2 regions of the Glutamicibacter bergerei genome follow, and region 1 is predicted to be linked to the other one. Evidence: predicted binding sites of a transcription regulator. Region 1 holds the regulator's gene; the other holds the start of a gene.
The links. Region 1 encodes LexA, which represses DNA repair genes until DNA is damaged. Its sites were predicted from a motif close to TCGAACANNTGTTCGA; they were not measured.
Positions count from the first base shown of each region.

Region 1 (7,943 bases):
TGGCGGCCGGCCACGTCTAGTGCTTGCGCAAGAGTGAACTGACCTGCGTACAGGGCCTTGCCCATGATCGCTCCTTCGATTCCCTCGGAGACCAATTCGCGCAGTACGCGCAGGTCTTCGAGCGAGGAGATACCACCGGAGGCAATGACCGGTTTGCTGGTCTTCGCGCAGATTTCACGCAGTAGCTCAACGTTCGGGCCACGAAGTGTTCCGTCTTTGGTCACGTCGGTGACCACGTAGCGGGCACAGCCGGCATCTTCCAAACGGGCGAGCACGTCCCACAGATCGCCCCCGTCCTTAGTCCAGCCGTGGCCAGATAGGGTGGTTCCGCGAACGTCCATGCCAACGGCGATTTTGTCACCGAAGCGTTCGATGGCCCGAGCGGTCCATGCTGGATTTTCCAGTGCGGCCGTGCCCAGGTTTACGCGGGTCGCCCCAAATTCTAGGGCGCGTTCCAACGATGCATCGTCGCGGATGCCACCGGAAAGCTCCACCTTGATGTTCAGTTCTTGCGCGATGCGCTGGACCACATCGGTGTTGTTACCACGGCCGAATGCTGCATCGAGGTCCACTAGGTGCAGCCATTGGGCGCCTTCACGCTGCCAAGACAAGGCAGCTTCCAGTGGGTCGCCGTATCCGGTTTCCGATCCGGCTTCGCCCTGGACCAGGCGCACTGCCTGACCGTCGGCGATATCTACCGCCGGAAGCAGTTCAAGAATAGGTAGCTCGCTCATAATTTCCTTCTATCACTAATGTCTAGAGTGTCTGGACCCAACCGGCGACGATTGCCGCGGCGGCTAAGGCCCATAATGCGATGATCCAGGACAGGTGTGCCTTCTGGCGTTGCAGCGAAATCGCGCCACCAGCCAAAAAGGCTCCGAGGGCCATCAGGAGAATTGCCCAAATCATTTAGAGCGTCTCCAACCAGTTACGCAGCAACTTTGCGCCCGCGTCGCCGGATTTCTCCGGGTGGAACTGCACTGCCGAAAGTGGACCATTTTCCACCGCTGCAACAAAGTCGGTTCCGTGAGTAGACCAGGTCACCTGTGGCGGGGTCATCGCCGGTTGAGTGACATCAAATTCCCACTTTTGCACCGCGTAGGAGTGCACAAAATAGAACCGTTCATTCTCGATGCCGGCAAAAAGCTTCGAATTTTCTGGTGGGCGCACGGTATTCCAACCCATATGCGGGATGACCTCGGCCTGTAAACGTTCGACGACACCGGGCCATTCGCCGATCCCTTCGGTTTCCACCCCGTGTTCAACACCCTGCTCGAAGAACACCTGGTGTCCTACGCAGATGCCAAGCACTGGTTTGCCGCCTGCAATGCGTCGGCCAATCCATCGCAGTGCGCCGGTTTTGGCTAGTTGCTCCATTACCGATGCGTAAGCTCCCACGCCGGGAACGACCAGGCCGTCGGCGTCGAGGATGGCTTTAGCATCGGCGGTTAGCTCAACTTCTGCTCCCGCAGCTTCCAACGCGCGCACTGCCGATCGGACATTTCCGGAACCGTAGTCGAGGACAACTACTTTCTTCTTCGCCACTTACAGGGCACCCTTCGTGGATGGGATTTTGTCACCCATGCGCGCGTCTGGCTCGACGGCTTCACGCAAGGCGCGGGCGAAGGACTTGAACTGTGCTTCGACGATGTGGTGCGGGTCGCGGCCCGAAAGCACCTCGATGTGCGCGCAAATCTGTGCGTGGAAGGTGATCGCCTCAAATACGTGGCGCGTCATCGAACCGGTGAAGTGTCCGCCGATCAGGTGGTATTCCTGACCTGCTGGCTCGCCACCGTGCACCAGGTATGGACGGCCTGACACGTCGACCACCGAACGGGCCAGCGCCTCGTCCAGTGGTGCGTAGGAGGTGCCAAAGCGGCGAATGCCTGCCTTGTTACCCAAGGCAACACGAAGTACCTCGCCGATGGTGATTGCCACGTCTTCAACCGTGTGGTGCACGTCGATGTGGATGTCACCGGTGGCACGCACCGTCAAATCGATCAGCGAATGTTTGGATAGGGCGGTGAGCATATGGTCGTAGAACGGCACGGACGTGCTGATCTCCGAGGTTCCGGTCCCATCCAGGTCCAGCTCGACAAAAACTGATGATTCGCTGGTCACGCGTTCCATACGGGCGCGACGAGCGCCAATCAATTCGGCAGACATGTCTTCCTTCGCTTGTGTGTAAGTGCTATTTCTGTGCGCCCAGCAACGTGGCTAGGTGCTCTAAGAAGGCGGTGGTTTCGGATTCGGTTCCGGCGGTAACGCGCAACGTACCTTTGATTCCATTGTCGCGGACGATGATGCCGGCATCCAGCAAACCCTGCCAGATAGTGTGTGGATCTTCCAACCCGCCGAAGAAGACAAAATTCGAATCCGAGACCGATGGCTTCAGGCCGAGCTCAGTCAACCTCGTGACGATTCGATCGCGCTGCGTCTTGATCTCTTCAACTTGGGCCAGCAACAGGTCGATGTTCTTCAACGCAGCGATGGCAGTCGCTTGGGTCACCGCAGACAGGTGGTAGGGCAAACGCACTAGACGAATCGCGTCGGTTACTTCGGGAGCTGCGGCTAGGTACCCTACTCGGGCTCCGGCCAGCCCGAAGGCCTTGGACATCGTGCGCGAGATGATCAGCCGCTGACGGCCGTCAAGTAAGGTAAGCGCCGATTTGGTGTTTGCCAACGAAAATTCCGCGTAGGCTTCATCGACCACCACGATGGCCTTGGTTTCACTGGCTGCCTCGTAGACCGCTTGGATGACGTCTAGCCCCAGCGCCGTGCCGGTGGGATTGTTTGGGGAGCACAAGAAGATCACATTTGGCCGGTGGGTACGCACCTGTGCAGCGGCGGATTCGGCACTGAGTGTGAAGTCCTCGGCGCGGGTGCCAGCGATAAATTGAGTATCGGTGCCGCTGGCTAACAACGGGTACATCGAATACGTGGGGACAAAGCTCAGCAGGCTGCGTCCCGGCCCACCGAAGGCTTGCAGAATTTGCTGGAGAATTTCGTTAGAGCCGTTGGCCGCCCAGATGTTCTCGCGATCCAGGTTGTGTCCCAGGTAGTCGGCGAGCAGTTCACGCAGTTCGGTAAATTCACGATCTGGGTAGCGGTTGAGGGTAGTGGCCGCCTTGGCGACTTCTTGGGCAATGGCGTCGACTACGCTTGTTGGCAGCGGATGCGTGTTCTCGTTGACGTTCAGCTGAATGGGAACGTCGATTTGCGGCGCACCATATGGGGAAAGCCCGCGGAGGTTCTCACGCAAAGGCAGCTGACTCAGAAGTTCACTACGGTCATTCACGCATTAATTCTAATGGTGAGTTGCTCTGCGTGGTGAATCCACGACAAGAGCAGGTAACAATGGTGAGCTAATACCTAGTTCGCGAGTACCGGAATGTTGATGGTGTCCCCCGCGTAAAGCATGCCGGTATCGATCGCGTTCAACTCTTCGATATGGTTCATTGCCGCGTTAACCTCATAGCCCTGCGCATACTCACTAGCCAGACTCCATAGTGTGTCCCCTGGAATGACCGTGACTTCTACGGTTTCCAGACCGGCGGGGAGGTCGGTAGATGCGTTGGCGCTGGAGGTGAGCATCGTGAAGAAGAACGCCGCGGCGATCGTCAACAAGAAGACTGGGATGCCCACTAGGACAGCCCACCCACGACGATTGATGCGGATCTTCAGCGGCGCTTTGTCTTGCTGCGGTACGAGTGCGAGCGTAGTCATGACATTTCTCCTCAACGATTTTAATGATGCGAACTGATATTCGCATACAGACTTCGAACACTTGTTCGATACTAGTACATCTTTTCTAACAGACTCTGATCGAACTTGTCCAGACTCTTTCGAACAAATCTTTGAAAGAAGCGACAAGATCAACTAAGATTTCGAAGTAGAAGATCAGTAAGTACATCACAACATTGGGCACCGACAGTTTGAAGGTTAGAACTGAGGACCGAATGCAAGGGAAGGCAAAACCACATGTCAGCATCACAGCGCACTCCCCGGTCAAATGCCCGATCGCTGACCATACGTCAGAAAAAAATCCTCGAAACCATTCAACGCTCGATCGGCAGAAACGGTTACCCGCCATCGATGCGTGAGATTGGCGACTCTGTAGGACTTAAGAGCTTGTCCAGCGTGACCCACCAACTCGGGCAGCTGGAAAAACTTGGGTACATCCGCCGAGACCCCCGCCGCCCGCGCGCCATGGAAATCCTGCTCCCCTTGCAGCTGGCTGAAGATGGCGACTCAACTGAGGAAACCTCGGCCACACCGGAGCCGGTAGAAGATGCCAAGGTGATCGAGCTAAGCACCTCAGCCGACACCACCATGGTGCCTCTGGTCGGACGGATCGCCGCCGGCGGGCCAATTTTGGCCGAACAAACCGTCGAAGATGTATTCTCGCTACCGCGTCAGTTGGTGGGACACGGCGAATTATTCATGCTCAAGGTCTCTGGTGATTCAATGGTGGACGCCGCAATTTGCGACGGCGACTGGGTGGTTGTTCGTCGCCAACAGACCGCCGAAAACGGCGATATCGTTGCAGCACTGCTCGACGAGGAAGCCACTGTGAAGACCTTCCGGCAGCGCGATGGGCACACCTGGTTGCTTCCACAGAACTCCCGTTACGAACCGATTCTTGGTGATGCAGCGACCGTAATGGGCCGCGTCGTTTCGGTCATGCGCTCGCTCTAATCCGAGAATGTTGAAACGTTTTTAAAGTAGTCAGCCACCGTCCATGCACCGATTAGAAGTGCGTGGACGGTGGTTTTTTCATGCCTACCTAGTCGCGCTGCGCACCGGTACGGCACACGCGTTGAGCCGCTTGCAGGATCGTCCAACGTTGGATCGCCGCCGAAAGCTGCGTCTCAGTCCTGTCGGCAAGCTGCGCTGCCGTGAGGCAAATAAGCCGCGCAGCAGTACGCTGGCTCGCTGCGGGAAGCCGCGGGTCAAGCGCGGCTAGAGCAAGGTAGCGACAGAGAATTCCGGTGAACAGATCCCCGTCGCCACCGGTGTCCAGGCGTAACCCGGTGCCATGATCATCGTTGGACAGCTGCACGTTGATCGACTCAATAAGTGATCGTGCCTGAGCTAGATGTTCGGCGCTCCCGCTGGCCAATAGCGCGCCGAGCACCGTGCCTTGATTGTAGGTATAAATTGCGTGTTCAAGCTGCGGGCCGCTGGCAGTTAGCCGGATGCCGTCAAGGTAGAGTCCGGTGCGTTCATCGTGCAGATTGTGGCGCATCCAGTCCAATAGATGCTTACTGCTCTGAACATCGTTAATCCGTGCAAAGTACAAGGCTGCCGGACCGTTGGAAGGGGTGTTTTTGAAGTCCCGTTTACGTGACCAGTAAAGCCCGCCACCTAGTTTGTCGTCTTGGCCGAGTACCATCTGGCGGCCCAACGCCCGCATTGCGAGGGTGGACAACAGTGCAGGGCGCGCCGAAAGTTGCAGACTCAGCTCGTTCAGCCGGGTCGCTGCGAGAAGTAACCAGGCCATATCGTCGTAGAAGTAATTGGGGAAGCATGCGAAGTTGCGGATGAGGACGCCACGCAGCAACTGTTTAGCGCGCTTCCAGTTCGCACGTGCCTTGCTGCGGTCCCCCGCCTGCAACGCGCTGAACGCCGCATCAATGATCGCATCCAGATAGTGTGCCTGCCACCAATAATGCCATTCGGACCAGGGGCGTGCGCCTGCCTTAGGTAGCGGTTGATCAGGCAGTGCGCGCAACGCGCCGATCCAGGTACCGGGTATCCCCATCAGCCGATGCCCAAAACGTTCATGTATGTCGGCTTCGGCTGACAGGGCCAGACGGTGCCAGTGTTCGGCATCGGTAATATCGTGCGCAGCTGATGGCGAGTCTGCGTGAGGATCGTGCATTGGATCATGCGCTGTGCTCATGGACCGCTCCCAGCTGTCGAAATTCCGTGGCTGGGTACCAGCGTAGTCCGAATTCACCGATGCATTGAGCACTGTTTAGGCGCAGCCGATTAGGCGGCGAGCACCTCGGCGGCCGAGAACCAGTGGGTGTTGCGTCGAGGTTGTTGATCGGGGTCCAAAAATTTGGGCAGTAGCACCGCCGGGGGTTTGCCGTCGGCGACGATCAGGGTAAATAGTCCTGCGTGCCGGGCATGATGGTGCATTGGGCAAAGCAGTGCCCCGCGGTCCACCCGTGTTTCTCCGCCTTCCTCCCACGGATCCACGTGATCCGCTTCGCAACGGCTGGCTGGCATATGGCAGCCCGGGTAGATACAGCCGCGGTCTCGTGCGGCCAACGCACGTTTCATATGGGGTGGGAAGAGCCGTTTGGATCGACCGATATCTAGCGGTTGACTCTTACCGTTGAGTACCGCGGGGTAGATTCCGGCGTTGCACATGAGGGTGCGGGCCGCGGCAGCGGTGAGCGGCAGACCGTTCTCGGTGGTGGCAAAACTTTGCGCACCGGCAAGCATTTTTTCGTAGTTCAGGTGCACGATGACTTGTGGAGCGACCAATGCCGCGCCGGAATCTTTGCTGCCCACACGGTTGGCACGCAAGACTGCCAGCAATGCGGTCATGTGGCGTAGTGCCGGGGAGAGGTCTTCGAAAGGAGGTAGCGCGGTAGGCTCTACCACAGGATCGATGCTCGGCTCCGGTGTTTTAGGTGCGTCTGGTTCCGTGGCCTGTGCCTCGCGAGCCCACTGAGGCATCGTCGGTGCGTCGTCCCATTCCTTCGGGATGCGCGGCGCGCTAGGCGGCTGAGGTGCTGTCTTGGAGGGTCCATCCGGTTCGCTGGCCACCGCTGTCTCGAGGGGATCTGTTGGGTCTGTGGGGTCTGCACCCGGCTGGTTTGCGGCCGCGTAATTTGCCTGCGTCAACTCGTTCAGTAGCACCCGGTTGCCGGCGATGGTGTTGGGGTTATTCGTTTTGGCCCGCAATGATTCGATGAATTCTGCTTCGTGCGGGAAAACCTTGAGCAGGTAGACCATCAGGCCGCGCTGCATACCGCGTGAGAACAGGCCAGCTTCGGCGAAGAGTGCCGCGGTCGGACGCTGAGCTTGAATCTGCTCGGTAATCAACGCGTTGAGGTGCTTGCTCGCGCTCGTTGCATCCTCCGCTTTGATCAGTTCCAGCGCCTGCATTTCCAGTTCCTGGCGAGCCTTCGGCGTGGACAGATCTGGGGTGGCTTTACAGATGGCGCGAGCCGCGCTGATCAGCGGACGCGGATCGGTGCTCTGGTCGGTAAATTTGTTGGCCAGGTGGCGGCAGTTAGGTTCCGTGCGTTGCCCTGACTCGGTGACCGTAGCGATCAGTGATCCGGCGGCATTGAGCCGAGCAACTGCCGCGCCGTGCGGGATGCCCAGCCAGCCGCTGTGCAGATCGGCGGCGTCTTTATAGGCGGCCCGGCCCAGCGTGCAGTGCCCGTGTAGTGCGATGAGTTGTTCATCGCTGGGATCTGTACCGGCTTCGGTGAGCGCATCCAACGATTCGGTGTCCAACTGGTGACTGCCGCTGCGTTGCAGGGCGTCGGCGGCCTGAATTTGTAATCGTGAGAGCGTCTGGGTGGCGCGCTCGGTCAGCCAAGCAAAATAGGCCGCGTGCCCCGGAGCGAGAGCGTCGGAAGTGAACTGGGAACCGGCAGCATCCAGCGCGGTGATGGCTTGGGCCATCGCCAACAGGTGCGACTGGGTGCTGGTAAGTTCTTCCATACCCACCACCTTGCGCCCGGGGTGCGCTGTGCCGCGCTGATCGGGCGCAGGCTGTGGATAAGGCCCGTTATGCTTCCGGTTTCAGCCGCGAGAGCACCCCGGTGATGACCTTTTTGTCGGTCGTCGGCCACATGGGAGGCAACGAGCTTTTCAGGAAGCTGCCGTATCGGGCGGTGGCCATGCGCGAATCAAGCACCGCAACAACACCTTTATCTTGCACCGAGCGGATCAGTCGGCCGGCGCCCTGGGCG
Region 1 is NZ_CM137131.1:1,071,823-1,079,765, reverse strand. Features, by position in the region: gene priA (bifunctional 1-(5-phosphoribosyl)-5-((5-phosphoribosylamino)methylideneamino)imidazole-4-carboxamide isomerase/phosphoribosylanthranilate isomerase PriA) at 1-734, opposite strand, end outside; gene ACX5K5_RS05015 (CG2302 family histidine operon protein) at 757-909, opposite strand; gene hisH (imidazole glycerol phosphate synthase subunit HisH) at 910-1,545, opposite strand; gene hisB (imidazoleglycerol-phosphate dehydratase HisB) at 1,546-2,166, opposite strand; gene ACX5K5_RS05000 (histidinol-phosphate transaminase) at 2,192-3,298, opposite strand; gene ACX5K5_RS04995 (LysM peptidoglycan-binding domain-containing protein) at 3,373-3,726, opposite strand; gene lexA (transcriptional repressor LexA) at 3,982-4,698, shown strand; gene ACX5K5_RS04985 (glycoside hydrolase family 76 protein) at 4,787-5,905, opposite strand; gene ACX5K5_RS04980 (DUF222 domain-containing protein) at 5,995-7,692, opposite strand; gene ACX5K5_RS04975 (ATP-dependent DNA helicase) at 7,760-7,943, opposite strand, start outside.

Region 2 (7,943 bases), 1.0 Mb from region 1:
TAGTCCTTTGGCATATATGTGACGATTCGGAACACTCATGTGCCAGCGCGCAGAGCGACCGCCACGCTCCCTAAGGCTGCGCGGTTCTAACTGTGGCTCGGGAGCGCCCGGGCCCACCGCAAAGTTTCTTCCGATGGCTGGTCGAGATTCTGACCTGAAGGGTTTGATGTACAGGAGCGCCGCGGGGTTGGCGATCGGCGTGCTATCTCGGTAGTGATGGGGCCTAGAAGGACTCTCGTTGTTCCTGGCCATGGACGCCGGCTTCGGTGTGGATTGCGCGCGGTTAGTTGTCGTCGAAGACGTAGTTCGAATTGCAGGGGAAAGAATCTGTTGATGTTCGCGGGAATGCACCCCACCAAGCCTGCACAAATTGTAGATTCGACCTAGGCGGCACGTCGATTTTGACCCGTTAGCTACCCTAAGGCGGCCGGCAGCGCTTGCTCGAGTGTTTTTAGTGCTTACTCCTGAATTCCTGAAGCGGAGTCAATAAGAGGCAAACGACGCGTAGCCGGTGTCAGCTCAGGCACCAAAGCGATCAACGGATGCGTCCGAGTTTTCCTAAGCCTCGCTCAGATCCGAAGGCAGAGCAATTCAAAGCAGTGAGTCCGAGGCGTTCCAGAGTTGTTCTGCAGTCTGCGAATTGTGCATTTCCGGATTGACCTTCGTCGCAATCCTGCGCGATTCGTAGTAGGCGCCGGGGAGGAAAGTTACTCCAGGGGTACCTTCGGCTAGCCAAACGAGCTGATCTGAACCCTGCGCGGGAGTGACGGTAAAGAGACGCTTGAGCGGGCCATGGTAGATGTACCGCATGAAGTGTGTGGTTTCGCTGGCGAAGCTGCTGGCAACGATACCCGGGTGGAAAGCCACGGCGGTGATGCCTCGTGTTCCGAATCGGTGCTGCAATTCCTGGGTGAAGAGGATATTGGCGAGTTTCGCGTTGCCGTAGGCCCGCTGCGGGGTGTAGCCATCCGCGTTTTGCAGGTCTTCGAGGTTAAGCCGTCCGAAGATCCGCGCAGCCACACTGGCTGTCTGGATAATCGTTGCGCCACCGGCGATGAGTGCCGGCATGAGCAAACGAGTCAGCAGGAATGGGGAAAGGTGATTGACTTGGAAAGTTTTCTCATAGCCAGCGGTGGTCAGGGCGCGCTCGCCCATGATGCCGCCCGCGTTGTTCGCCAGCACGTTGATCTCCGGGTACATCTGAAGAAGTTCTTCGGCGAGCCCTCGTACTTGGGCCAGGTCAGCGAAGTCCGCAACATAACAAGGGATACCGAGCTCTGCGGCGATCTTTCTGGTTTTGCTTTCCGAACGGCCGACGATGACCACTCGATGTCCACGGTCAACCAGCGTGCGTGCAGCGGCCGCGCCTATGCCGTCGCTGCCACCGGTGATGATGATGGTTTTGCTCAAGTTAAACTCATCCCTCATGGTCGACTCTGAAACTCGGCCTCCACTTCCGGAACGACCAGCAGGATCATCCTAACCGAAGAGCGGAGCGGCGGTCAGCGCCCTGCTCCGAGTTTGCGGGCTTGGTCGTCAACGGTTGTTCGCTGCCTTTGGTCAGGTCCTCATGGCATTGCTGCGCAGTGGAGCCGATGCCAGAAGTGCCATTGGGCCAGCACTCCGCTGAACCCGGAATACCGACGAATATCGCCCTTCGTGAAAGTCACCCCGATATGTGCCACATGCCATGTTTATTCGAAGTAGTTTTCGATTAGTATTACCTCGTGGCTATTACTGCAGAAAGCAAAAAACTCGATTTGTCCCGTCTGATCGTTAAGGGTGCGCGCGAGCATAACCTGAAGAACGTGGATGTGGATCTACCTCGTGACGCGATGATCGTCTTTACCGGCCTGTCCGGTTCGGGCAAATCATCACTGGCCTTTGACACGATTTTCGCCGAAGGACAGCGACGCTACGTGGAGTCCCTCTCCGCCTATGCGCGCATGTTCCTCGGGCAGGTCGACAAACCGGACGTAGACTTCATCGAAGGTCTTTCCCCGGCAGTGTCGATCGACCAGAAATCCACGAACCGCAATCCGCGTTCAACCGTTGGCACCATTACCGAGGTGTACGACTACATGCGCCTGCTCTGGGCCCGTGTAGGACACCCACACTGCCCTGAATGCGGTGAGCCAATTTCTAAGCAGACACCACAACAGATTGTTGACCAGCTGCTGGAAATGCCGGAGAAAACACGCTTCCAGGTGCTCGCGCCCGTGGTTCGTGCGCGCAAGGGAGAGTTCGTTGACCTGTTCGCTGAGCTATCCTCCAAGGGCTTTGCCCGCGCGCGAGTAGATGGCAAAACTATTCAGCTTTCAGACCCACCGAAGTTGGGCAAACAGATCAAGCACACCATCGAGGTAGTGGTTGATCGCCTAGCGATTAACGACACGGTGCAACAGCGCTTGACCGACTCGGTAGAAACCGCATTAAACCTTGCCGAAGGCCGTGTGCTGGTGGACTTCGTTGATCTTGAAGAAGATGATCCGAAGCGGGTACGTGCATTCTCCGAGAACCTCGCGTGCCCGAATGAGCACCCGTTGGCTATCGACGAGATTGAGCCGCGCACTTTCTCCTTTAACAACCCCTTCGGCGCATGTTCGGCCTGTAGCGGCATCGGCACCAAGCTTGAGGTTGACGAGCATCTGATCATCCCGGATCCAGAGCTTCCATTGACCGAGGGCGCCATTGCGCCGTGGTCCCTAGGTAAGGCGACTACCGAGTACTGGAACCGTCTGATTGAAGGTCTAGGTAAGGAGCTGGGGTTCACCATGGACACCGCCTGGCAAGACCTTCCGGCTGCCGCGCGCCAGGCAATCTTGCACGGCAAGGATCATAAGGTGGTCGTGCAGTACAAGAATCGCTTTGGCCGCGAACGTAAGTACTCCACCGGCTTCGAAGGTGTCATCTCCTATGTTCACCGTAAGCATCAGGAGACCGAGTCGGATCACGCTCGTGACCGTTATGAGCAGTACATGCGTCAGATCCACTGCCCGACCTGTGGTGGGGCGCGACTCAACCCGGCCTCACTGTCGGTGCTGATTGGTGGCAAGTCGATCGCCGCGGTGGCAGCAATGGACCTGCGTTCGGCCGCAGAATTCCTGACGAGTCTGGAACTGAGCGAGCGCGAGGCGCAGATCGCCAACCAGGTTCTGAAGGAAATCGGCGCCCGCATGAAGTTCTTGCTAGACGTGGGGTTGGAATACTTGACCCTTGAACGTGCAGCCGGCACCTTGTCCGGTGGTGAAGCTCAGCGTATTCGTCTAGCCACACAAATCGGTTCCGGGCTGGTGGGTGTCCTCTACGTTTTGGACGAGCCATCCATTGGATTGCACCAGCGTGATAATCGCCGGTTAATTGAAACTTTGTTGCACTTGCGTTCGCTGGGCAACACTCTCATCGTGGTTGAACATGATGAGGACACCATCGCCGAGGCCGACTGGATCGTTGACATTGGGCCGGGCGCCGGTGAACACGGTGGCGAGGTAGTGCACTCAGGCTCGCTGGAAGATCTGAAGAAAAACACCCGCTCCCTGACGGGTGACTACCTCTCGGGACGTAAGCAGATTGAGTTGCCGGCCAAGCGCCGAAAGATCGATAAAAAACGTGTACTGAAGCTGGTGGGCGCGAAAGAAAACAACCTGCAAGATGTCACGGTGGACTTCCCTCTGGGCGTGCTCACCGCCATTACCGGTGTCTCTGGTTCGGGTAAGTCGACTCTCGTTAACGACATCTTGTACAAGGTGCTGGCCAATAAGCTCAATGGCGCCAAGCAGGTTCCCGGCCGCCACACCCGTGTGGTGGGTCTGGACCAGCTGGACAAGGTTGTGCATGTTGACCAGTCGCCAATTGGCCGAACCCCGCGTTCAAACCCGGCCACTTACACCGGTGTGTTTGATAACATTCGTAAGCTTTTCGCAGAAACTAACGAAGCGAAGCTACGCGGTTACCAGCCTGGTCGGTTCTCCTTTAACGTCAAGGGCGGACGCTGTGAGTCATGCTCGGGTGACGGCACGCTAAAGATCGAAATGAACTTCCTTCCTGACGTGTACGTACCGTGCGAGGTCTGCCATGGAGCGCGCTACAACCGCGAAACCTTACAGGTGCTCTACAAGGGCAAGAACATTTCAGATGTGCTGAACATGCCGATTTCAGAGGGCGCCGAATTCTTCGCTGCCTTCACCCCGATCGCCCGCCACCTGCGCACCCTAGTCGACGTGGGGCTTGGTTATGTGCGTCTGGGGCAGCCGGCCACCACGCTGTCCGGTGGTGAAGCGCAGCGCGTGAAGCTTGCCGCAGAACTGCAGAAACGCTCTAATGGTCGCTCCATTTACGTGTTGGACGAGCCGACCACTGGGTTGCACTTCGAAGACATCCGTAAGCTGCTCAAGGTTCTGCAAGGATTGGTCGACAAGGGTAATACGGTGTTGACCATTGAACACAACCTTGATGTCATCAAGTCCGCTGACTGGGTGATCGACTTGGGTCCTGAAGGCGGTTCCGGCGGTGGCACCATTCTGGCGACCGGTAGCCCGGAGCAAGTGGCGAAGGTTGCCGCTTCACATACTGGAAAGTTCCTTTCCGAAGTTCTCTAGTTCAACAATTCACTACTGAAGCGGACCCACTGAATATGCGATTTCAGTTATGGATTGCTTACGTGAGTCCGCTTCATGGGAAGATGTCTAGGTGAATATGTCGGTAACAAGTGTGCTCTTTGATCTGGACGGGACTCTCGTGGACCCGGCAGGTTCCATAACATCCGGAATTCGTCATGCCCTAGTGGCCAATGGCGTCACCGATCCGGGGGAGGAAGCTGTCGAAGCGTTAGTGGGTCCACCCCTGCAAATCGGGTTGCGCACTCTGGACGGTGTCACCGATGGGAATATCGACCAGATCATCGCCGATTACCGGGCCCGATACGCCAAAGTTGGCATGGCAGCGTCCCGGGTTTATCCGGGTATTCGCGAACTTTTGAAAGCTCTGCGAGAAGCCGGGATCTATGTGGCGGTCACTACCGCCAAGCCAGAACCTATCGCGCGAGAGCTGATTAGCAAGCAGAACCTCGGCCCGTCGCTAGATGCAATCTTTGGCAACGCATCAGAGCACGGTTCCATGGGATCGAGCAAAACCCATATTGTCCACGCCGCGCTCACCGCAGGTAAGCTGGACCCGGCGCGCTGCGTGGTTGTGGGGGATCGGTACTACGATCTCGACGCCGCTCGTGAAAATTCGGTTGCCTCTATTGGTGTCAGCTGGGGTTTCGCGCTTGAAAACGAATTAGACGTGGCCGACCACCAGGTAGCTACCGTGCAAGAACTTGCGGTGCTACTGCTTGGTGAAGAACGTGCGGCACGGTTTGAAGGACAATTGATGCAGGAGGGCCAGAAGTAATGAGTCTTTACACTATGACCCGCTCATCTATTCGCGGGATGCTGCACACCCTGTGCCGCCCGGAAATCACCGGCCTGCATAACGTGCCCAAGGAAGGCGGCTTCATCGTCGCCTCAAATCACCTCTCTTTTCTGGACTCGATTATCGTCCAGGCACTCACCCCACGAGATGTCGCTTTTTTTGCGAAGGCGGAGTATTTCACCACGCCGGGTCTTAAAGGCAAAGCCATGAAGACCTTCTTCGAGTCTGTAGGTTCTATCCCTGTGCAGCGTGGTGAGCAGGCAGCTTCCGTGGCAGCCTTGGACTCGTTAGTTGAGATCGTTGAAAGCGGAAGCGGAATCGGTATTTATCCAGAAGGTACGCGTTCCCGTGACGGGAAGCTGTACCGAGGCCGTACTGGCGTGGGATGGTTGGCGCTGACCACAGGTGTTCCTGTGATCCCCGTGGGATTGATCGGCACAGAAAAGCTTCAGCCTGCGGGTGCGAAGGGGATTCGCCCCACCAAATTCTCCATTCATTACGGCGAACCGTTGTACTTCGAGCAGTTGGGACGTAAACACCCGCTGCCGGAGCGTCGTCGTGCCACCGACAGGATTGTCGACGCAATTGCCGAACTAAGCGGACAGGAACGCGTCGACTCGTACAACCAGCTGCCACCGGACGCGAAGTAGTTATGGCAGATCCAGCCACTTACCGTCCCCAATCATCGGATATCCCCACTAAACCCGGTGTCTATCGTTTCCGCGACGAGCACGGTCGGGTAATTTATGTCGGCAAAGCCCGTGTGTTACGCAACCGGTTGGCCTCCTACTTCGTTAACCCACAGCGGCTAACGGCTAAAACTCGTGCGATGGTATTCACCGCGGCGAGTGTTGAATGGACCACCGTAGGCTCGGAGCTTGAAGCACTGCAGCTGGAATACACCTGGATCAAGGAATACACCCCACGCTTTAACATCGTCTTCCGAGACGACAAAACCTACCCGTACCTGGCAATAACGATGAATGAGAAGTTCCCTCGTGCCTTGGTGATGCGGGGAGACAAACGTAAGGGCGTCAAATACTTTGGCCCGTTTTACCCAGCCAAAGCAATTCGCGAAACGCTCGACACTCTTTTGCGTGTATTCCCGGTCCGCACCTGCGCACCGGGCGTTTTTAAACGCGCCGAAGCGTCGGGCCGCCCTTGCCTGCTGGGCTATATCGACAAGTGCTCCGCGCCCTGTGTGGGTCGTATCAGTCCCGAGGAACACCGGGAACTAGCAGATGACCTTTGCACTTTTATGGGTGGTGAAGCAGGGAAATTCACGCGCCAACTCACCAGTCAAATGCAAGAGGCAGTGGGTAAGCTCGAGTACGAAAAGGCCGCGCGCTACCGTGATGACATTGCTGCGTTGAATAAGGTCTTCGAACGTAATGCCGTGGTTCTTGCCGAGAATACCGAGGCTGATGTTTTCGGTATTCATGCAGATGAACTCGAAGCTGCCGTGCAGGTCTTCCACGTACGAGACGGCAGAATTCGTTCACAACGCGGCTGGGTCGTGGAAAAGGTTGCGGACCTAACCGACGCCGAATTTGTGGAGCAATTACTCACTCAGGTTTATGCCGATCATGCGGACCGGATCCCACGCGAGGTACTGGTCCCTACCTTGCCTGACGATATTGAAGACGTAACAACCTGGCTGACCGAACTGCGTGGATCCAATGTTTCACTGCGGGTCGCACAGCGCGGTGACAAAGCGGCACTGGCCTCGACCGTGGTTGAAAACGCCGAACAAGCATTACGTCTGCACAAGTCCAGACGCGCCGGAGATATTTCGACTCGTTCGGCCGCAATGCAAGAACTCCAGGAAGCCCTGGGTGCGGAAACTGCGCTCTTACGTATCGAATGTTACGACGCTTCGCATACGCAGGGAACCAACGTAGTCGCCTCGATGGTGGTCTTTGAAGACGGGCTGCCGAAGAAGAGCGAGTATCGAAAATTCTCTATCACCGGCGACGCGGCGAGAGATGATACGGCCAGCATGTATGACGTCATCTACCGTCGTTTCAACAGATATCTGAAAGAAAAACTTGACCCGGATACGTTTAGTACCGGGGAAGTTGAGGCTGGAACGACCGAGAAGAGAAAATTCGCTTACCCCCCGTCGTTAGTGATTGTTGACGGTGGTCCGCCACAGGTAGCGGCCGCTCAGAAAGCCCTAGATGACTTGGGTATTGATGATATTCCGGTGGTCGGTCTAGCGAAACGTCTCGAAGAGCTCTGGTTGCCTGAAGATCCGTTCCCGGTGATTCTGCCTCGTGCTTCAGCAGCTCTATATCTAGTACAGCGACTGCGCGACGAAGCGCACCGTTTCGCCATTACGTTCCACCGGGCGAAGCGTTCTAAGTCGATGATTTCTTCGGATTTGGACGCTATTAACGGTTTGGGCAAGTCCAAACAGGAAGCGTTGCGTAAACATTTCGGGTCCATGAAAAAGATCCGTACTGCGACGCTGGAACAACTTATGGAAGTCCCCGGAGTCGGGGAAAAACTTGCGACTTCCATCAAGG
Region 2 is NZ_CM137131.1:2,068,591-2,076,533, reverse strand. Features, by position in the region: gene ACX5K5_RS09590 (SDR family NAD(P)-dependent oxidoreductase) at 592-1,428, opposite strand; gene uvrA (excinuclease ABC subunit UvrA) at 1,728-4,598, shown strand; gene ACX5K5_RS09580 (HAD hydrolase-like protein) at 4,696-5,394, shown strand; gene ACX5K5_RS09575 (lysophospholipid acyltransferase family protein) at 5,394-6,065, shown strand; gene uvrC (excinuclease ABC subunit UvrC) at 6,068-7,943, shown strand, end outside.
Region 2: uvrA (excinuclease ABC subunit UvrA) is a predicted target of LexA. The motif match lies at 1,699-1,714, and genes of this name have one in related genera.